DNA from 4 places in the Acidovorax sp. GW823-FHT05D11 genome. Region 2 is predicted to be linked to each of the others. Evidence: predicted binding sites of a transcription regulator. Region 2 holds the regulator's gene; each other region holds the start of a gene.
What was found. Region 2 encodes sigma-54, which starts transcription at its own class of promoters, with help from an activator protein. Its sites were predicted from a motif close to TGGCANGNAANCTGCTTT; they were not measured.

Region 1: a site for sigma-54 is predicted at 2,266-2,283, ahead of AC3RCE_RS11405 (formate/nitrite transporter family protein). Genes of this name have one in related genera too.
Region 3: a site for sigma-54 is predicted at 2,944-2,961, ahead of nirB (nitrite reductase large subunit NirB). Genes of this name have one in related genera too.
Region 4: a site for sigma-54 is predicted at 3,308-3,325, ahead of AC3RCE_RS17440 (circularly permuted type 2 ATP-grasp protein). Genes of this name have one in related genera too.

Annotation. Positions count from the first base shown of each region.
Region 1 is NZ_CM179502.1:2,438,694-2,444,025, forward strand. Features, by position in the region: gene nirB (nitrite reductase large subunit NirB) at 1-75, shown strand, start outside; gene nirD (nitrite reductase small subunit NirD) at 282-638, shown strand; gene AC3RCE_RS11400 (nitrate- and nitrite sensing domain-containing protein) at 804-2,114, shown strand; gene AC3RCE_RS11405 (formate/nitrite transporter family protein) at 2,505-3,317, shown strand; gene AC3RCE_RS11410 (bifunctional protein-serine/threonine kinase/phosphatase) at 3,462-5,216, shown strand; tRNA gene AC3RCE_RS11415 (tRNA-Thr) at 5,318-5,332, opposite strand, start outside.
Region 2 is NZ_CM179502.1:5,152,623-5,157,954, forward strand. Features, by position in the region: gene AC3RCE_RS23760 (THUMP domain-containing class I SAM-dependent RNA methyltransferase) at 1-829, opposite strand, end outside; gene AC3RCE_RS23765 (acyl-CoA thioesterase) at 826-1,308, opposite strand; gene AC3RCE_RS23770 (RNA polymerase factor sigma-54) at 1,400-2,989, opposite strand; gene lptB (LPS export ABC transporter ATP-binding protein) at 3,162-3,947, opposite strand; gene lptA (lipopolysaccharide transport periplasmic protein LptA) at 3,944-4,600, opposite strand; gene AC3RCE_RS23785 (thiol:disulfide interchange protein DsbA/DsbL) at 4,811-5,332, opposite strand, start outside.
Region 3 is NZ_CM179502.1:2,433,041-2,438,372, forward strand. Features, by position in the region: gene pheT (phenylalanine--tRNA ligase subunit beta) at 1-653, shown strand, start outside; gene AC3RCE_RS11365 (integration host factor subunit alpha) at 677-1,003, shown strand; gene AC3RCE_RS11370 (MerR family transcriptional regulator) at 1,101-1,535, shown strand; tRNA gene AC3RCE_RS11375 (tRNA-Pro) at 1,566-1,642, shown strand; gene AC3RCE_RS11380 (single-stranded DNA-binding protein) at 1,888-2,187, shown strand; gene AC3RCE_RS11385 (hypothetical protein) at 2,368-2,571, opposite strand; gene nirB (nitrite reductase large subunit NirB) at 3,194-5,332, shown strand, end outside.
Region 4 is NZ_CM179502.1:3,782,819-3,788,150, forward strand. Features, by position in the region: gene AC3RCE_RS17430 (LysR family transcriptional regulator) at 1-758, shown strand, start outside; gene AC3RCE_RS17435 (alpha-E domain-containing protein) at 813-1,772, opposite strand; gene AC3RCE_RS17440 (circularly permuted type 2 ATP-grasp protein) at 1,774-3,285, opposite strand; gene AC3RCE_RS17445 (DNA internalization-related competence protein ComEC/Rec2) at 3,402-5,332, opposite strand, start outside.

The DNA.
Region 1 (5,332 bases), 2.7 Mb from region 2:
GAGCGCGGCCAGATCCGCCCGGCCCGCGCGGAGGAGCGCGGCGCCAAGGTCATCCCCATCCGCCAGGCCGCCTGACATGAAGCACCCCCTGAGTCGCTTCGCGCCTTCACCCTTCTCTCGATGCGCTGTGCGAGTCCGGGAGGGGGACGCCCCCAGCGCATGCGCTGGATACGCCCCCTTCGCGGCGGGGCGGCCCTTGCGTGGGGCACTGGTGTCGGCTGCGCCAGTTGCGCGCGCTGCGGGCAACCTGTAGCGCAATGAATCAATAACGGAGAACTCCCATGAGCGCACTTCCCATGAACAGTACCGACCCCCTTGCCTGGACCGACATCTGCGCGGTCGACGACATCCTGCCCAGCACCGGCGTCTGCGCCCTGGTGGCCAACCGCCATGTGGCGGTGTTCCGCACCGGCAGCGACCAGTTCTTCGCCATCGACAACGTGGACCCGAAGTCGGGCGCCAGCGTGCTCTCGCGCGGGCTGATCGGCAACCTGGGCGAGCGCGTCGTCGTCGCCTCGCCGCTGTACAAGAACCATTTCGACCTGCGCACGGGCGAATGCCTGGAGGCGCCCGAGCATTCGGTGCGGGCGCACGGCGTGCGCGCCGAGGGTGGGCGCGTCAGCATTGCAATGGCCTGAGGGCCTGCCCTTGAGGTCTCTTGAGGCCGTGTCCCGGCAACTCTTCGGGCCGGGTTGTGCGGAAGTGCATTGCATCGCGTTCCGCGCAGGCCCCTGGAGGCTTGGCGGGCGCGCGGCAGGTTCTGGGGTTAGCATTCCCTCGTATCGATTTTCTGGAGTTCCCGCATGCCCGACCAGGCCGCGTCCCTGACCGTTTCGACCCTTGTGCTGCGCTCGCGCCAGCTGGAGATCGACGCGGTGCGCCACCTCGCCAGCCGGGCCGTTCTGGTGGACACGATCGGCCAGCTGATAGAAGGTCTGCAGCGCGAGCGCGGCGCATCGGGCGCCTACCTGGCGTCCAATGCCCAGCGTTTTGCCGACATGCGCAGCCGGATCATCCAGGAGGTGCTGCCACTGGAGGCGCGACTGCGCCAGGAATTTGCCCAGCATGTGGAACCCGAACAGGGCGCGACGGCCAAGGCCTTGTCGCTCATGGCGTGGGCCCTCCTGGGGCTTGATTCTCTGCCCGCGCTGCGCAGCCAGATTTACAAGCAGGCGATGACCGCACACGACTCGATCGCTGCGTTCAGCCACCTGATCGCGGGTCTGATCGAGCTGGTCTTCCATGTGGCCGATGCCGCGGGGCTGCCCAGCGTATCGCGCCAGCTGGTGGCTTTGCTGCACCTGGTGCAGGCGCAGGAAGAGGCGGGCCAGGAGCGCGCCATGGGCGCGCTGCTCTATGCCTCCGGCCAGGGCAGCGACGCGCACCAGCAGCGGGTGCTGCACCTCATCGACGCGCAGGAGCGCAGCCTGCGCGTGTTTTCCGAGTTTGCCGATCCGGCCCTGCGTGGACGCTGGGAGCAGCAGCAGCTTGCCCCCGGCATGGCCCAGCTGGAGCGGCTGCGGCGCACGCTGTGCGTGGTGCGCCCCGGCGCCGCCCTGGACAGCAACCTGAGCGACGCCTGGTTCGACGTGTGCACGGAGCGCATCAACGCGCTGTGGCAACTGCAGGTCGAACTGGTCCAGCGTCTGCGCGAGGACTGCGAGGCTCGCATCCTCGAAGCGCAGCAGGACCTGCAGGACTCCAGGGGCCTGCTGCGCGGCCTGCGCGACAACCCGCCGCAGCGCACGCACGCGGTGGACCGGTTCTTCGACATCGCGGTTGCACCCACGTCCGTGCCGGAGGCGGCGGCCGGCACACATGGGGCCGAATCGGCTTCGCTGCTGGAACTGCTGCAGGCCCAGTCGGCGCGCATGGCCAGCATGGAGGCCGAGCTGGAGGCGGCGCGCCGCACGCTGAACGAACGCAAGGTGATCGAGCGCGCCAAGGGGGTGCTGATGGCCCGCCTGGGCATGAACGAGGAAGTCGCCTTCCGCGTGTTGCAGAAAACCTCGATGGACCAGAACCGCCGGCTGCTCGAGGTGGCGGAGGCCACGCTGTCCCTGCCCGATCTCGCCTTTGCGCAGTCTGCGCTGTCAGGCGCCAAGTCCTCATAGATAGCGTCGCGGTGCCCCGCAACGGGGCGGGCAGGCACTGGTGACCCACTGTGGTGCCGGTGCCGCACCGAGTGGAGGCTCATTTCTTGCAGTGGTCGCCGCGCATGCGCCAGAGAGGGACGGGCCACGCTCCGATGCACCATTCCATCAGGGGTATGGAACTTGCATGGAGAGAAGTGGTTGTCGGCTAAAGGCGGCTTGCCAACCCACCGTCCGTGGTCTTCCGCGGGCAAAGGAATCGCGCATCCAAGGATAACGGCGTCCCTTGCGTCTCCTCCAGATGACTGGAGGACGGCGCAGCGGACGCCGTTTTCTTTTTTCCTCCTTGCGCGTTCCGCCGGCCCGCCGTCCGGGACGCTGTCAATAGTCTCCCGTCCCAAAGGAAATTCAATGGCCTACCTTGCCCCTGCCGAGTTCGTGACCAAGATGGTCGACTCCGGTGAATCCAAGCTCCTGATGTCCACCCGCGACACGCTGATCCGCTCCTACATGGCCGGCGCCATCCTGGCGCTGGCGGCCGCGTTTGCCGTGACCGTCACGGTCAACACCGGCAACCCGCTGGTCGGCGCCATGCTGTTCCCCGTGGGCTTCATCATGCTGTACCTGATGGGTTTCGACCTGCTGACGGGCGTGTTCACGCTCGCACCGCTGGCGGTGTTCGACAAGCGCCCAGGTGCCACCTGGGCAGGCGTGCTGCGCAACTGGGGCCTGGTGTTCGTGGGCAACTTCGCGGGCGCACTGACGGTGGCGGTGTTCATGGCCATCATCTTCACCTTCGGCTTCAGCGAGGCGCCCAATGCCGTCGGCGAGAAGCTCGGCCACATCGGCGAGGGCCGCACGGTGGGCTATGCCGCCCATGGCGCTGCCGGCATGCTCACGCTGTTCGTGCGTGCCGTGATGTGCAACTGGATGGTCTCCACCGGCGTGGTCGCCGCGATGATGTCCACCACGGTCTCGGGCAAGGCCATCGGCATGTGGATGCCGGTCATGATCTTCTTCTACATGGGTTTCGAGCATTCCATCGTCAACATGTTCCTGTTTCCCACCGGCCTGATGCTGGGCGGCAAGTTCACGCTGATGGACTATCTGATCTGGAACGAGCTTCCCACGGTGCTCGGCAATCTGGTCGGAGGCCTGACCTTCGTCGGTGCCACGCTGTATTCCACGCACTACAAGACCGCGCCCAAGCGCCACCATGCCTGAGCTTCTCCCTGAGCGACCTCGCCGCTGCGCGCTGCGGGCATGGGGACGCCGCCAGCGCGGCGGGGCGACCCCCGCGCGGCGGCTGGCGGGTGGGCCGCGCCGGTTGCATGGGCTGGCGGTGGCGTGCAGCGCCATGGACCGCTGATGGGCCACGGCACGGATCCGGGCGGGCTGCGCGTCACGCTGGGCCAGCACTCGCGGGCGGGGCGCAAGGGCGTCAACCAGGACTTCCATGGTGCCATGTTGCCCGGCGAGCCGCTGCGCGGCTCCAAGGGGATCGTCGTCGCCCTGGCCGATGGCATAGGGTCCAGCACGGTCAGCCAGGAGGCCAGCGCGGCCTCGGTGCGCAGTTTCCTGGACGACTACTACGCCACCTCCGACGCCTGGTCGGTGCGCCGCTCGGCCCAGCGCGTTCTGAGTGCCACCAATGCGTGGCTGCATGCGCAGACCATGCGCAGCCACGCGCGTTTCGACAAGGACCGCGGCTATGTGACCACCTTCAGCGCGCTGATCCTGAAAGGCCGCGATGTCCATGTGCTGCATGTGGGGGATGCGCGCATCTATCGCCTTCACGGGCAGTCGCTCGAGCAGCTGACGCAGGACCACCGTGTCCACCTGTCGTCGGCCGAATCGTTCCTGGGCCGCGCGCTTGGCACGAGTGCCCATGTCGAGATCGACTATTGCTGCCTGCCGGCCGATGTGGGGGCCCTCTACGTGCTGGCCACCGACGGTGCGTACACGCATTTCGATGCAGCCGCAGTGCATGCGGCTCTGGCACGGTTTCCCGGGGACTTCGATCAGGCCGCGCAAGATATCGTGGAGGGTGCGCAGGCCCGCGGCGCCGACGACGACATGACCCTGCAGATCCTGCGCATCGATGCGCTGCCCGATCCTGAAGCCCACCGCCTGCATGCGCTGCGCGAAGGCCTCGCGTTCGCGCCGCCGCTGTCGCCCAGGATGCGTTTCGAAGGCTACACCGTGGTGCGCGAACTGCACGCGAGCGCGCGCAGCCACGTGCACCTCGCGGTGGACGGCGCGACGGGGCAGCAGGTGGTGCTGAAGACTCCATCGACGGCGTTGCGCGATGACGCCGGCTATCTCAACAGCTTCCTGCTGGAAGAGTGGGTGGCGCGGCGTATTCATAGCCCCCATGTGCTCCGGCCACACAACAGCGACCGGCCGCGCCAGCATGTCTACGTGGCCATGGAATTCGTGGAGGGCCAGACCCTGGCGCAGTGGATGATCGACCATCCCCGCCCGGATCTCGACGCGGTGCGCAGCCTGGTGGCGCAAGTGGCGAAGGGACTGCAGGCCTTCCATGGCAAGGAAATGCTGCACCAGGACCTGCGGCCGGAGAACGTGATGATTGACCGCACGGGAACCGCCCGGATCATCGACTTCGGCTCCACGCTGGTCGCTGGCCTGGCCGAGGAAGCGCACGGCCTGGACATGGGCTCATCCATTGCCGGCACCTTGCAGTACACCGCGCCGGAGTATTTTGCGGGCATGGGGGGCAGCGCGCGTTCCGACCTGTTCTCGCTGGCGGTGCTCACCTACCAGATGCTGTCCGGGCAGCTGCCGTATGGCCTGCAGGTGGTGCGCATCCGCTCGGCGGGTGACGTGAAACGGCTGCGGTACGTGCCGATCCGCCATTTGCGGGCCGACCTGCCGGATTGGCTGGATGCCGTGCTGCAGAAGGCCTTGCACCCCGATCCGGCCAGGCGCCAGGAGGCGGTGTCGGAGTTCATCCACGACCTGCAGTCCCCAGGGCTGCGGTTCCAGCGCCGCAGGGCGGCACCGCTGGTGGAGCGCAATCCGGTCGTTTTCTGGCAGACCGCCACGCTGGTGCTGGCGCTGGCCGTGCTCTTGCTGGCCGGGTTGCGTGTTTTTGGGCGCTGAGCGGCCAGAAAGGGCGGTGCTGCCGGGCAGCAGGCCCTCCCGGCATGCGCAAAAAATAAAGCCCCGCCATTTATCCAATGGCGGGGCTTTATTTGCTGACTTGGTGCCGGAGAGAT
Region 2 (5,332 bases):
GCTCGGCGAAATCCACCATCCGGAAGGCGACGTCACTGCCGAAAATAGGCACAGCGCCTGTCTGTATTGCACCTTCAGCTTCATTTTTAATAGCAGACCAGACATGGGCCTGGTAGGGCAGCAGTTTCTCGAACGCAAAGCGGCGCAGCATGCCCGCCGGGATGCGGCAGGCGATCTGCGCGGCCTCGATGGCGATGGTGCCGCTGCCGCAGCAGGGGTCGTACAGCGGCTGGGGGTTGTCGCCGTGGGGGTCCCAGCCACTGGCGGCGATCATGGCGGCGGCCAGGGTTTCCTTGAGCGGGGCGTCGCCCTTGTCCTCGCGCCAGCCGCGTTTGAACAGCGGCTCGCCCGAGGTGTCGATGTAGATGGTGGCTTCGTCGGTGGTCAGGTGCAGGTGGATGCGCACGTCGGGCCACTGCGTGTTCACGTCGGGGCGCACGCCGCTCTTGGCGCGAAAGCGGTCGGCCACCGCGTCCTTGACCTTGAGCCCCGCGAAATTGAGGCTCTGCAGCGGGCTGTGCTGGGCGGTCACCTCGACCTTGAAGGTCTGGCGCGTGGTGAACCAGATTTCCCAGGCCACGTCGCTGGCGGCGGCGTAGAGGTCGTTCTCGGAGCGGTACGGGCGGTGCGCCAGCTGCACCAGCACGCGCTGGGCCAGGCGGCTGTGCAGGTTCAGCAGCAGCGCGTCGCGCCACGAGGCGCGCAGCAGCACGCCGCCCCGGCCCACCAGCAGGTCCTGCCCCGTGAGGCCGGTGATGCCGTGCACTTCGTCGGCCAGGAAGCCCTCCACACCGGCGGCGCAGGGGAGAAAAAGTTGGAGTTGGTTCATGACGATGGTGAGGATACGCGCTCGGAAAGTGCGTGTGAATCCGGCGTGCCGGCACGGGCCAGCAGCAACTGGCGGATGGAGTCCGGGATCGGCGCCACCTTGCGGCCGGCCTTGCCGATGAAAACGATGCCGATCTTGCCGCGCGCCACCTCGCGGCCCGAGGTCTTCTCGGTCATGCAAAAGACCAGGTCGAACCCATAGCGGTTGAAGTCCGCAGGCGCCATCTCCACGCGCATGGTCTCGCCGTGGAAGCCCTCGGACTTGTACTGCGCCACGATGTCTCCGACCACGATGGACAGCCCGCCCACGTCGGCCTCGGGGTAGCCGAGTGACTGGAAAAACCGCACCCGGGCCTCGGACACGAGGCTCAGCAGCTGCGCGTTGTCCAGGTGCCCGCCCTGGTTGACATGGCTGATGTAGATCTGCATTTCGGTGGCGAAGCCGAAGTGCGCGGGAAGGTCGAAGACGATGCGGGCCATGGACGGGGTGGCGAAGTGAGAGGGAAAGACGGCAACGGAGCGGAAAAACGGGCCACCAGGCGCATGCGCCGTGCACACGCTCGCACGGCGCCTACAGGGCCTTGCGCAGATTCGCCGGCGCGATCTTGAGCGCCTCGCGGTACTTGGCGACGGTGCGGCGCGCGCACTCGATGCCCTGCTCCTTGAGCATCTCGGCGATCTGGCTGTCGGACAGCGGCTTGGTCGGACTCTCGGCGGCCACGAACTGCTTGATGAGGGCGCGCACGGCGGTGCTCGACGCATTGCCGCCGGTCTCGGTGCCCAGGCCCGAGCCGAAGAAGTACTTGAGCTCGTAGGTGCCGATGGGCGTGGCCATGTACTTGGCCGTGGTCACGCGGCTGATGGTGGACTCGTGCAGGCCCAGCTCGTCGGCGATGTCGCGCAGCACCAGCGGGCGCATGGCGAGTTCGCCGTGGGTGAAGAAGTTCTTCTGCCGCTCCACGATGGCGCGCGAGACGCGCAGGATGGTGTCGAAGCGCTGCTGGATGTTCTTGATGAACCAGCGCGCCTCCTGCAGGCGCTGCTGCATGCCCTGGTGGCCCTCGCCGCCCTTGTGGCCGCGCAGGGCGCCGGCATAGATGTCGTGCACGCGCAGGCGCGGCATCACGTCGGGGTTGAGCTGCACGATGAAGTTGTGCTGCCCGTCGCGGCCATTGGCGCGCCCGGCCTTGCGCACGATCACGTCGGGGATGATGATGTTGCGCTCCACGTCGGCGAAGCGGCGCCCCGGGCGCGGCTCCAGCCGGGCGATCAGCGCCATGGCGGCGCGGGTGCGCTCCTCGCTGTCGCCGCAGGCCTGCGTGAGGCGGCGCACGTCGCGCCGCGCCAGCATCTCCAGCGGCTGCTGGCACACGCGCAGCGCGGTCTGCACGGTGTCGGGGTCGATGTCGATGTCCTCGTCGGCGGCCAGCGCCTTGAGCTGCAGCGTCAGGCACTCGGCCAGGCCGCGCGCGCCCACGCCCACGGGCTCCAGGCTCTGCAGCAGCCGCTGTGCCACGGTGAAGCGGTGCACCAGTTCCTCGATCTGCTCCAGGTCGTCGGGCCCGGCCAGGCTGATGGCCAGCTCTTCGAGCGGATCCTCCAGGTAGCCGTCGTCGTTGAGCGATTCGATCAGGAAGCGCAGCGCGGCGCGGTCGATCTCGGACAGGCGCAGCGCCAGCGCCTGTCGGTGCAAAAAGGCGGTCAGCGATTCGTGCGTGCGGGCCAGCTCGGTGGCGTCGGCCTCGTCGCCTTCGGCGTCGTTGCGGTTGCGGGCGGGGGCGTCGCCGCCCCACTCGGCGTCGTTGGGCGCCATCTCCACCGTGCCGTCGCCGCTCCAGTCGGGCTCGTCGGCGCCCGCGCTCGGTGTTTCAGCATCATTTTGAGCCTCAGCGCTGGTACTGCTTGCGCTGGTAGCTCCTGAAAAAATAGCATCATCCGCGCTGTAGTCGTCGGCCTGGGCCGGCGTATCGGCGGCTTCCAGGCCAAACTCCTCGCGCGGCGCCTCGTCGACGTTGCGTTCGAGGAACGGGTTTTCGTCGAGCATCTGCTCGACTTCCTGCGAGAGTTCCAGCGTGGACAACTGCAGCAGCCGGATGGACTGCTGAAGCTGGGGGGTCAATGCAAGATGCTGCGAGACGCGCAGCGAGAGTCCAGGTTTCATTGATTGAGCGCCGCCGGGCCGCCCCAAGGCGCGAAGGCCCCCTCGGGGGGCAGCGAACCACGCGCAGCGGGGAGCGTGGGGACACCGTACCGCGCCGCCGGGCCGCCCCAAGGCGCGAAGGCCCCCTCGGGGGGCAGCGCAGTACACGAAGTGACAAGCGTGGAGGCCATGTCTACATGCGGAAATGTTCGCCCAGGTACACCCGGCGCACTTCGGCGTTGTCCACGATCTCGGACGGCGTGCCCTGGGCCAGCACCTGGCCATCGCTGATGATGAAGGCGTGGTCGCAGATGCCCAGCGTCTCGCGCACGTTGTGGTCGGTGATGAGCACGCCGATGCCGCGCGCCTTGAGAAAACCGATGATGCGCTGGATCTCGATCACGGCGATGGGGTCGATGCCCGCAAAGGGCTCGTCCAGCAGGATGAAGCGCGGCTGCGTGGCCAGCGCGCGGGCGATCTCGACGCGGCGGCGCTCGCCGCCCGACAGGGCCATGGCGGGCGAGGCCCGCAGGTGGTCCACGCGCAGCTCCTGGAGCAAGGCCGTGAGACGCTCTTCGATGGCCTCGCGCGACAGCGGCTTGCCGTCGTCGTCCGCGCGCTGCAGCTCCAGCACCGCGCGCACGTTCTCTTCGACCGTGAGCTTGCGGAAGATGGAGGCTTCCTGCGGCAGGTAGGACAGCCCCAGCCGCGAGCGGCGGTGGATGGGCATGTGGGCCACCGAATGGCCGTCGATGCGGATGTCGCCCGCGTCGCTGCGCACCAGGCCCACGATCATGTAGAACGAGGTGGTCTTGCCCGCGCCGTTGGGCCCCAGCAGGCCCACGACCTCGCCCTTTTGCACGACCAGCGACACATCCTTGACGACCTTGCGGCTGCCATACGACTTGGCCAGGTGCTGCACCTCCAGGCGGCTGCCCGCCTGGGCGTCAGGACCGGAGCTGACGGGCTGCGCGCTCACTTGGAGCCGCCGCCAAGGCTGTTGCTGGGGCGCAGCACCGGCGCCGATGCCGGGGGCGCGGCCTCCGGCGCGGCGGTACCGGCGGGCGGGTCCTTGGGCGCGAGCACCGCGCGCACCCGGCTGCCGGGCGCGGGCGCATCGCCCGCCGCATTGGTCGCGGGGGTGCGCTTGCCGTCCACGGTGAACACATCGGTGAGGTTGTTGTAGACGATCACGGCGCCGGTGATCTCGTCGCTGAGGACCGCCCCGCGGTAGCGGCGCAGTTCGGCGCGGGTGATGAAGCGCACGTTGTCGGCCTTGCCGTCGTACTCGATGACTTCGCTCTCGCCTTCGATGAACTCGTCCGGCGCGCCGGCCACGGTATCGCGCTTCTGGCGGAAGAAGGCCCGCTTGCCCGCCTCGGCCGTGACCACGCCGTACTGGTAGCCGTCGGCGTCCTGGCGCACGTCCAGCCGCGCGCCGCGCAGCACGATAGAGCCCTTGGTCATGACCACGCGGCCCGAGAACACGCTGGTCTGCTTGAGCTCATCGTGTCGCAAGGCGTCGGCCTCGATGTTCATGGGCTTGGCGCGGTCGGCCTTTTCGGCGTGCGCCGCGCCCAGATGGCAGGCCAGGGCGACAAGCAGGAGGTGGGGGAGGATGCGGTAGTTCATAGGGCACGAATCTTGCAGGTCATTGTAGCCACCCCACGGCGCGCGCCATGAAAAAAGCCCGCATCCGCGGGCTTCTTCTTGGGACATCCGAGGCCGTCGGCGCTTGGAAGCCGACGCCTGCACCCGTGGAGCCGGCGCTGCCGGGCCGCCGGGTGCGTTCCCCTTGGCAGGAAGGCGGCTCACGAGGGCCACGCTTCCTTCAAGGAGGCGTCACCCCTTTTTCGCCGTGGCGGCCAGATGCTCCACCACCTGCAGCACGTTCTGCATGTTGCCGGCCATGGTGCCATCGGTGTAGTACTTGCCGGCCACGCCCATGGAAGGCACGCCTTCCACGCCATACGCGTCCTGCAACTGCGACGCACGGCGCACCTGGTTGGACACGGTGAAGGAGCCGTAGACCTCCTTGAACTTGGCGGCATCGACCCCCTGCTGGGTCACCCAGGCCAGGATTTCGTCGTCCTTGGCCAGCTTCTGCTTTTCCACATGGATGGCGCGGAACACCTTGGCGTGCAGCGCGTCGAGCTTGCCCATGCCTTCGAGCGTGTAGTAGAGCTTTTGCTGCGGCACGAAGCTGGCATTGAAGGCCACGGGCATGCGGCGGATGCTCATGTCCTTGGGGGCGCTCTTCACCCATGCGTCGAGCGTGGGCTCGAAGGCGTGGCAGTGGGGGCAGCTGTACCAGAAGAATTCGATCACATCGACCTTGCCGGCGGGCGCATCGGGCGCCACGGG
Region 3 (5,332 bases), 2.7 Mb from region 2:
ACCAGCCCATGCGCGTGGCCGGTCTGGCTTATGGACCCAACGATGCGCTCCAGTGGGGCCGCAAGGAGCAGTCGATCGACTTCTTCGATGTGAAGGGCGATCTCGAGGCCTTGCTGGCGCCGCTGCGAGCCACGTTCGAGCCGGCCGTCCATCCTGCGATGCACCCCGGCCGTTGCGCGCGGGTGCTCCTCAACGGGCGGGCCGTGGGTTTCGTGGGCGAGCTGCACCCGCAGTGGCGCCAATCGTGGGAGCTCCCGCAAGCGCCGGTGATGTTTGAACTCGAACTGGATGCCGTATTGCAGCGTGCAGTGCCCCAGTTCAAGTCCGTGGCCAAGCACCAGTCCGTCGAACGTGATCTGGCGGTGGTGGTCGCTGAGCGGGTCACCCATGCCGAGGTCATGGCGGCGGTCCAGCAAGCGGTGCCCGGCGCAATGCTGCGTTCGGCCGTGCTGTTCGATGTGTACCGGCCCAAGGCGCTGCGTGCGGGCGAAGAGGCACCCGCCGGTGGCCTGGCTCCCGGGGAGAAGAGCCTGGCGGTGCGCCTGACTCTGGGCAGCGACGAGGCGACGCTCACCGAGGCCGAGATCGATGCCGCTGTTCAAGCGGTGGTGGGGCAATTGGCCCAGCGCATGGGCGCACGGCTGCGTGTCTGATGATGTTCAAGGGAGCTGACGCCATGATCGAATTCGCCGTCGAAAGCCTGGAAACGCCAGCGCTGACCAAGGCACAACTGGCCGATCTGCTGTTTGACCAGATTGGCTTGAACAAGCGCGAGTCCAAGGACATGATCGACGCATTCTTCGACCTGATCTCGCAGAGCCTGGTGGAGGGCAAGGATGTGAAGTTATCGGGTTTCGGCAACTTCCAGATTCGCACCAAGGCACCACGGCCCGGGCGCAACCCGCGCACGGGCGAGGCCATTCCGATCAAGGCACGCCGCGTGGTGACGTTTCACGCCAGCAGCAAACTCAAGGAACAGATCCAGACGGCTGCCGGATCGTGAATTTGTGCCGTTTTTGTGACCAGAATGTTGCCGATGACTGGCGGTCCGTGCGCGTCTGCAGTACGCTAGCTGGCTGACCGGTTTGAATCCACCACCCATGGGCACCCCCCTTCCTTCGATCCCCGCCAAGCGCTACTTCACGATTGGTGAGGTCGCGGAGCTTTGTGGCGTCAAGCCCCACGTATTGCGTTACTGGGAGCAGGAGTTCACTCAACTGCGCCCCATGAAGCGGCGTGGCAACCGGCGCTACTACCAGCATCATGAAGTGCTCATGATCCGCCGCATCCGGGATCTGCTGTATGACCAGGGGTTCACCATCAGTGGCGCGCGCAATCGCCTGCAGGAGCTTGCGCATCCCGCCCGCGATGAGGCAGGGGCCGACGGCGCGATGAACGGGTTTGATTCCGAGATGCCCAGCATGCTGGTGGACAGCGCACGCGATCTTTCCATCGATGCGATGGGCATCACGCTGGACTCCAATGCGGTGCGCAAAGAATTATTTGAAATTCGGGCGCTACTTTCTCTGGGTTGACCTTTTTTCTGCATATAATCTAAGTCTTGTCGGCGTGTAGCGCAGCCTGGTAGCGCACTTGCATGGGGTGCAAGGGGTCGCGAGTTCGAATCCCGCCACGCCGACCATTGTTAGCAAAAGCCCAGAACCGAAAGGTTCTGGGCTTTTTTGCTTGGTCGCGGAAAAACATGCCACACGGCCTGGGGTGAAATGAAAGGCGGCTTGCTGCTGCGTGCTGTGCAGGCATGGTGGCGATACCGAGCCCCCGCTGATCAGCAGGCTCCCTGTCGAGGTAGTGCTGACATGTGGTCAGCCCGTGTTGCGGTTGCCCCCGCCAAAACCAAAGTAGCGGCTCGCCCCGCAAAGGACTCTCATGATCGATGGACTGGTGGCCGGCAGGCTGTATGGCGAGGCCGAGCGGCGTACTGACAAGGCCGGGAAGCCTTTTACCGTCTCCAAGGTGCGAGCAAGCACCGCGGATGGCGAGACGCTGTTCGTCAACGTGATTGCATTTGAGGCAGGGGTCTGCGCCTCCATGCACGCCCTGCGCGATGGAGACTCTGTGGCGCTGGCGGGAAGCATCACGCCAAGAGTCTGGACGGACAAGCAGGGAAACACGCGGCCCGCGCTGGACATGGTCGCGCACCGCCTGCTCACGCTGCACGGCGAATAAAAAACAAGGCGATGCAAAACTGATCCTGCGACTCGCGCTCGCCACGGCGTGACGTGCCAACGGGCGGTGCAAGAGGAGAGGGTGGGCGAGTCCAGCCGCCTGCCTGGGCGGTGCTTGCGACGGATACCCTGCCGCGCACGAAACAGCATTGAAAACGTGGCTGCTGCCAGGTCGCAGCGATCAGGTTGGTTTTTGGGGTGCTGGCTGGTCCTGCGCGAATCCCAGTGCCTTGAGTTCTTCTTCGCTCAGGTGCAGTTCCGTCAGCTCGGGTTGCCGCGCTTCGACCGTGCGCCTGCGTTCATAGTTGGTGGGCGGCCCTTTTTCCACTTGCCGGCGGTCCTTTCCGCTGCGCCTGTCCGCGCTGCCTCTGCGTTCCACGCTCATGTTGGTAGTCCTCATATAGGAAAAAAAAGCTCTGGGATTCCTGCCCTGGCTGGCCATCCTTTCAGGAGCACTGAACAGGTGTCCTGACCGGCCGGACTGCATCGTCTCAGTCTGCATGAGGCGGGCACGTTTGAAAAAGAAAGAATGGCAACAAACCAGCACACGGCACGCCTTCCAGGTATCAGAACTCCTGGCTGTCCCTGGGGCATTCCGACGAGGTCTGCCTGCGGCAATTTGTCCCAACCTGAGGCGATGCCCTGATTTGGTGATGGTTTGCACCGCATTGATGCGACTCCGTGCCGGCCGGGTCGCTGATGCCAACCCGCTTGCCCGCTCCTGGCGAGCGCTATGTGGCCGCAGGGGCTGAAAGGGCGGCATGGATATTGCGATCTACCGTTGCATGTCTGCCGGTGAAGCTGCCGTCGGACCGACCAACACCCTCCGCTAATGATGGCGGAACCCCCGGACGAGCGAGGCTATGAGCCTCTCGTGGGGTCGTTCCAATCCACACCCGTGCCGTTGCGGAGGGTGAGGTGCACTGGTTGCCTCCCTCGGGGCTGCCGATGCACAGCATCCCTGCACTTGCCCTCCGGGCGGCCCGGTCCATTGCAGGATCACTAGCATGAAAATCGTTCTCATTGGCCACGGCATGGTCGGCCACAAGTTCCTCGAAAGCCTGGCCGAGACCGGCATGACCGGCGTCGAGGTCACCGTGCTGTGCGAGGAGCCACGCCCCGCCTACGACCGGGTGCACCTCTCCGCCTTCTTCAGCGGCACCACGGCCGAGCAACTCTCCCTGGTCGAGCCCGGCTTCTTCGAGCGCACCGGCTTCACCCTGCGCCTGGCGGCGCGGGCCGCTTCGGTGGACCGCCGCATTCGCACCGTGACCACGGTCGACGGCGAGGTGCTGCACTATGACAAGCTGGTGCTGGCCACTGGCTCCAACCCCTTCGTGCCCCAGGTGCCGGGGCGCGACCGCGACCACTGCTTCGTCTACCGCACCATCGAAGACCTGGAGGCCATGCAGGCCTCGGGCGCCAAATCCAAGACCGGCGTGGTCGTGGGCGGCGGCCTGCTGGGTCTGGAATGCGCCAAGGCGCTGCGCGACATGGGCCTCGAAACCCATGTGGTCGAGTTCGCCCCGCGCCTCATGGCCGTGCAGGTGGACGAGGGCGGCGGCCGCGTGCTGCGCGCCAAGATCGAGGAGCTGGGCGTGCAGGTGCACACCGGCCGCAACACCCAGGAGATCACCGATGGTGCCCGTGCGCGCCACCGCATGGTGTTTGCCGACGGCACCTGGCTGGAGACCGACATGATCGTCTTCTCCGCCGGCATCCGCCCGCGCGACGAACTGGCGCGCCGGAGCCTGCTGGCCATCGGCCCGCGCGGTGGCGTGGCCATCGACAGCGCCTGCCGTACCAGCGACCACGACGTCTACGCCATCGGCGAATGCGCGTCGTGGAACGAGCAGACCTTCGGCCTGGTAGCCCCCGGCTACGACATGGCCCGTGTGGCCGCCCGCCACATCGCAGGCGAGACCGACGCCGCCTTCGTCGGCGCCGACATGAGCACCAAGCTCAAGCTCATGGGCGTGGACGTGGCCAGCATCGGCGACGCCCATGCGAAAACGCCCCACAGCCGCACCTGCCAGTATGTGGACGAGCGCCGCCAGGTCTACAAGAAGATCGTCATCAGCGAAGACGGCAAGCAACTGCTGGGCGCCGTGCTGATTGGCGACGCCACCGAATACGGCACGCTGCTGCAGATGGCCCTGAACGGCATCACGCTGCCCGAGGACCCCGAGTTCCTGATCTTCCCGTCCAGCGATGGCAAGGCCAAACCCGGCCTGGGCGTGGATGCCCTGCCCGACACGGCGCAGATCTGCTCGTGCAACAACGTCACCAAGGCCGGCATCTGCGAAGCCGTGGGCAATGGCGCCTGCACCATCGCAGAGATGAAGGCCTGCACCAAGGCCGGTGCCACCTGCGGCGGCTGCGTGCCCCTGGTCACCCAGGTCATGAAAGCCGAGATGGCGCGCCGCGGCATGGCCGTGAACAACCACATCTGCGAGCACTTCGCGTACTCGCGCCAGGAGATCTACCACCTGGTGCGCGTGGGCAACATCAGGAGCTTCGGCGAACTGCTGGCCCAGCACGGCAAGGGCATGGGCTGCGACATCTGCAAGCCCGTGGCGGCCAGCGTATTCGCCTCGTGCTGGAACGAGTTCGTGCTCAAGAAGGAGCTGGCCGGCCTGCAGGACAGCAATGACTACTACCTGGGCAACATCCAGAAGGACGGCACCTACTCGGTGGTGCCGCGCATGCCCGGTGGCGAGGTCACGCCCGACGGCCTGATCGCCGTGGGCCAGGTGGCCAAGAAGTACGGCCTGTACACCAAGGTCACCGGCGGTGCGCGGGTGGATATGTTCGGTGCGCGCCTGGAACAGCTGCCCCTGATCTGGGAGGAGCTGATCACCGCCGGGTTCGAGTCCGGCCATGCCTACGGCAAGTCCCTGCGCACGGTCAAAAGCTGCGTGGGCTCGACCTGGTGCCGCTATGGCGTGGGCGACAGCGTGGGCCTGGCCGTGGAGCTGGAGAACCGCTACAAGGGCCTGCGTGCTCCGCACAAGATCAAGTTCGGCGTCTCGGGCTGCACGCGCGAATGCGCCGAGGCGCAGGGCAAGGACATCGGCATCATCGCCACCGAAAAGGGCTGGAACCTCTACATCTGCGGCAACGGCGGCATGAAACCGCGCCATGCC
Region 4 (5,332 bases), 1.4 Mb from region 2:
AGGAGCTCAAGCCCGTGATCAGCGAAGCGCTGAACAAATGCAGGGAGAGCCTCGCCCTGGGATCCACGCCCCAGGCGCGCTATCAGGGGCGGTCCGTGGTGATCGGCATGTCGGATGATTTCGAGATCGCGATGGGCCAGGCGCTGGTGAGGGCCGTGGCGCAGCACGCGCCCGGCCTGCGCCTGGCCTTTCGGCAGACGCACAGCCAGATCGTGGCCGAGATGCTCATGGCGCGCGAGATCGACCTGGCGATCACGGCCGGCGGATTCGCCACACGCTGGCTCAGCCACCAGGCGCTGGGCGAAGGGGGGTACGCCTGCCTCATCGACGCAGTGGCGCCGGGCCCCGTCGCCAGGACGGGCAAGCGGCGCGGCGGCGCAGCCCCGCCCGGCCTGAGCGTGGAGGACTACGTGCACCGCGAGCATGTGCTCATCTCGTCGGGCGGCTTCATCGGCGTGGTGGACGAGGTGCTGGCCGCCACGGGCCACAAGCGCCGTGTGATTGCATCCACCACGCATTTCGCCGCCCTGCCCTACCTGCTGGCGGGAACCCGCGCGGTCGCCACGCTGCCCGCGCATGCGGCCCAGGCAATCGCGCGGATGACCGGCCTGCAGGTTCTGCCCTGCCCGATCGCCATGCCGCGCTATGCCATCGAGCTCGGCTGGCGCACCGATGCGCTCCGCGATTCGGCGGTGGCGCATGTCCGCACCATCGTGGCGCAGCAGTGGCCCCAGGGATCTGCTGCCACGGGGGCCTGAGCCCCCGGCCTGCGCCCGCCTGCCGTGCGGGGTTTCTTTCGGTACCGCGCCGGCTCAGTCGCCCGTGGTCACCAGGAAGTCGCGGCTGATGCCCCCTCCCAGGTCGTTGACCCGGTCAAGGAACTGCGTGAGGAACGCGTGCAGCCCTGTCGACAGGATTTCGTCGATGCGGCCATATTGCAGGTCGGCCAGCAGGCGGCCCGCGCGGCGCTGCGTTTCAGCCGACTGCTGATTGGCCACGACGCCCAGGTTGTCCACCACTTCGCGCAGGCAGGCGTGCAGCGAGCGGGGCATGTCGCGGCGCAGGATCAGCAGGTCGGCCACGCGGCCGGGGGTGATCACGTCGCGGTAGACCTTGCGGTAGACCTCGAAGGCCGAGACGCTGCGCAGGATGGCGCTCCAATGGTAGAAGTCGTTCTCCTGGTTGCGCTCGCTGGCCCGGCCGAAGAAGTCGTTCTTCACCGCATGGAACTTCACGTCCAGCAGGCGCGCGGTGTTGTCCGCCCGCTCCAGGAAGGTGCCCATGCGCAGGAAATGAAAAGCCTCGTCCTGCAGCATGGTGCCTAGCACCACGCCGCGCGACAGGTGCGAGCGGTACTTCACCCATTCGAAGAACTGCCCCGGATCCCGTTCGAAGGCGCTGCCTTCGAGCTGGCGGTGCAGTTCCAGCCAGGTCTGGTTCTGCGTCTCCCACACCTCGGTGGTGAGGGCGCCACGCACGGCCCGCGCATTTTCGCGGGCGGCACGCAGGCACGAGAGGATGGACGAGGGGTTGTCGCCGTCGCGCACCATGAACTCGAGCACGCGCTGCGGCGTGACCTTGCCATGCTTGGCGGCATAGGCCGGGATCAGCTCGCTGATGGACAGCAGCCCTTCCCAGCCTTCCTGCGCCACGTCGGCGGACTGGGGCAGCAGCGAGGTTTCGTAGCTCACGTTGAGCATGCGGGCGGTGTTTTCCGCCCTTTCGGTGTACCTGGACATCCAGAACAGATGGTCGGCGGTGCGGCTCAGCATTTCAGAATCCTCCCTGTGATTGCGTCATGCCGCCCATGGATTGCGACTGCAGCGCCGGCGCGGCGGTGTGCTCCCCCAGCACCCAGGTGTCCTTTGTCCCGCCGCCCTGCGAGGAATTCACCACCAGCGAACCCTCCTGCAGCGCGACGCGCGTGAGCCCCCCCGCCACCATCTGCACCTCGCGGCCGCTGAGCACGAAGGGGCGCAGGTCGATGTGGCGCGGCGCGATGCCGCTCTCCACGTAGGTGGGGCAGCTGGACAGGCTGAGCGTGGGCTGCGCGATGTAGCCTGCCGGGTTGGCCAGCAGCGCGCGGCGGAAGTCCTCGATCTCGGCCTGCGTGGCCGCCGGGCCGATGAGCATGCCGTAGCCGCCCGCGCCGTGCACTTCCTTGACCACCAGGTCCTTCAGGTTCGCCAGCACGTGCTGCAGGTCGTCCTGCTTGCGGCACATCCAGGTGGGCACATTCTTCAGGATGGGCTCCTGGCCCAGGTAGAAGCGGATCATCTCGGGCACGTAGGGGTAGACCGACTTGTCGTCGGCCACGCCCGTGCCCACCGCATTGCAGATGCCGACATTGCCGGCGCGGTACGCCTCCATGAGGCCGTGGCAGCCCAGCGTGGAGTTGCGGCGAAACACCTGCGGGTCGAGGAAGTCGTCGTCCACGCGGCGGTAGATCACGTCCACCCGCTGCAGGCCGCGCGTGGTGCGCATGTAGACGAACTTGTCCTTGACCACGAGGTCCTGCCCTTCGACCAGCTCCACGCCCATCTGCTGGGCCAGGAAGGCATGCTCGAAGTACGCGCTGTTGTGCATGCCGGGTGTCAGGACCACCACCGTGGGCTCGTCGGCCGTGGCGGGCGCGCTGGCGCGCAGGGTCTCCAGCAGCATGTCGGGGTAATGCGCCACCGGCGCCACCTTGTGCAGGCTGAACAGCTCGGGGAAGAGCCGCATCATCATCTTGCGGTTCTCGAGCATGTAGCTCACGCCGCTGGGCACGCGCAGGTTGTCCTCCAGCACGTAGTACTCGCCCTCGCCCTGTGCATTGGGGGCGCGCACGATATCGATGCCGGCGATGTGCGCGTAGATGTTCTTGGGCACCTGCACGCCGGCCATCTCCGGCCGGTACTGGGCATTGTTGAGGATGAGATCGGCGGGCACGATGCCGGCGCGGATGATGTCCTGGCCGTGGTACACGTCGTGGATGAAGCGGTTGAGGGCCGTGACCCGCTGCACCAGCCCCTGCTGCATGCTGCTCCACTCGTGGGCCGGGATGATGCGGGGAATCAGGTCGAACGGGATCAGCCGCTCGTTGCCCGCCCCGCCCTCATCCTTGGCGCCGTAGACGGCAAAGGTGATGCCCACGCGCCGGAAGATCATCTCGGCCTCGGCCCGGCGGGCCTGCATCACGTCAGGGGGCTGTTTGTTCAACCACTGCGCATAGCGCTTGTAGTGCTCCCGCACATCGCTGCCATCGAAAGGCAGCATGGCGTACATCTCGTCAAATTTCTGCATGAACTGGCCTCCTGCTGTCAGGATAGCAAGTTGTACGCCCGCACTCCCCGAACCAGCTCAAAATCTTTCCGGGGCCCCGTGCATCGGCAGACCGGCGGACCCGCCGCGCCCGCAGATCACTCCGGCCACGGTGCCATGCGATGCTGCCAGTACCGCGCGCCGACGTCGCGTTCACACGCCACCCGCGCGGGTTGCGCCGACGACCACGCGGCAGCCCCGCAGCGGGACGACTCCACCACGCGGATCCCCCGCTCCCGGTAGCGCTGCAGCACCTCGGCCGCAGGGTGGCCAAAGCGGTTGCGGTAGCCCGCCTGCACCAAAGCAGTGCGCGGTGCCACGGCCTCCAGAAACGCCGGCGAGGACGAGGTCTTGCTCCCGTGGTGGGGCACGAGCAGCACGTCGGCCTGCACCGCGGCGCCCCGCGCCAGCAGGGCCTGCTCCTGGGCGGCCTCGATGTCACCGGCCAGCAGCGCGACGGAGCCCCTTTCCCCTTTTTCTGCGGCGGCCGCGATGCGCAGCACGCAACTGAGCGCGTTGGGCCGGGCGGTGGGCGCGGCGGCGTCTTGCGCCCCCGGGTGCAGCACCTCGAAAGACACGCCATCCCATGTCCACCGCTGGCCCGCCACGCAGGGCCTGACGGGGCGCAGTGCCTGCAGCATGTGCTCAGCCTCGATCGAACCAGTGAGTTCGGCCCCCGGCTGCTGGGCCAGCACCGCCGCCGCGCCGCCTGTGTGGTCGGCATCGCGGTGGCTGAGCATGAGCACGTCCACGCGCTCGCCCAGCGCCCGCAGCAGCGGCACCAGCACGCGGTGGCCCGCGTCGCTTTCGCGGCTGAAACGCGGCCCTGCGTCGTACAGCAGGGTGTGGGTCGCGGTGCGCACCAGCACCGCATTGCCCTGGCCGATGTCCGCCGCCAGCAATTCGAACTGTCCCGCCGCCGGCCGCGCGGGCTGCCAGCACAGCGCGGGCCACAGCAGCGGAAGGGCCAGCCACCGCAGACGCCAGGGCAACCTCGCGGCCAGAAGCGCCCCCCCGGCCACGGCCAGCACGCCGGCCCACAGCGGCGCCGCGGGCATGTGGAGCACGGCCCAGGGCCACTGCGCCAGCCATTGCAGCAGTACCGCCAGCGGCTGCAGGCCGAAGGCGGCCAGGCTCCAGAGCGGCGGCCACAGCACCCCGCCCAGTGCCAGCGGAGTGACCACCAGGGTGACCCAGGGAATCGCCACCAGATTGGCGGCAAAGCCCACCACGGACACCTGGCCGAACAGCAGCAGGGTCAGGGGCGTGAGGGCCAGCGTCACCACCCACTGCTCGCGCACCAAGGCATGAAAACGCTGCCTGGCGCTTGATGGATAAGCGCCATCAGCTACTGAATTAGTAGCAAACAAGATACCCACGGCGACAAAGCTGAGCCAGAAGCCTGCCTGCGCGAGCGCCCAGGGGTCCGCCACCACCACGGCCGCGCACGCCAGCAGCCACACCTGCGGCCACGGCCAGCGGCGGCCGCACAGCTGCAGCAGGGCGATGGCGCCCAGCATGGTCACCGTGCGTTGCGCAGGCACGCCCCAGCCGCTGAAAATGGCGTACGCCGCGGCCAGCGCCACCCCGGCGGCCAGCGCGGCGGACGGCGCGGGCACCGCCAGGCACAGCCGCGTGGACCTTCGCCACAACGCCCCCACCGCCAGCGCGGCCAGCCATGCGAACAGCGTGATGTGAAGGCCCGAAATGCTCATGAGGTGCGCGACGCCCGTGGCGCGGAACACGTCCCAGTCGGCACGGTCGATGGCACGCTGGTCACCCGTCACCAAAGCCGCCACCACGCCCGCGATGCGTGCGCGGGCGGGGTCGTCGCCGTGCACGTCGCGGGCCAGGCGGTCCAGGATCGCGTCGCGCACGGATTGCCGCAGCCGCTCCACGGGATGCCGCCAGGTCGATTGCAGATGCACCGGAGGCTCATCCCTGGGGCCCGCGCGCACATATCCCGTGGCCTGCACCCCCTGCTCCCACATCCACAGTTCGTAGTCAAACCCGTGCGGGTTGCGCAGCC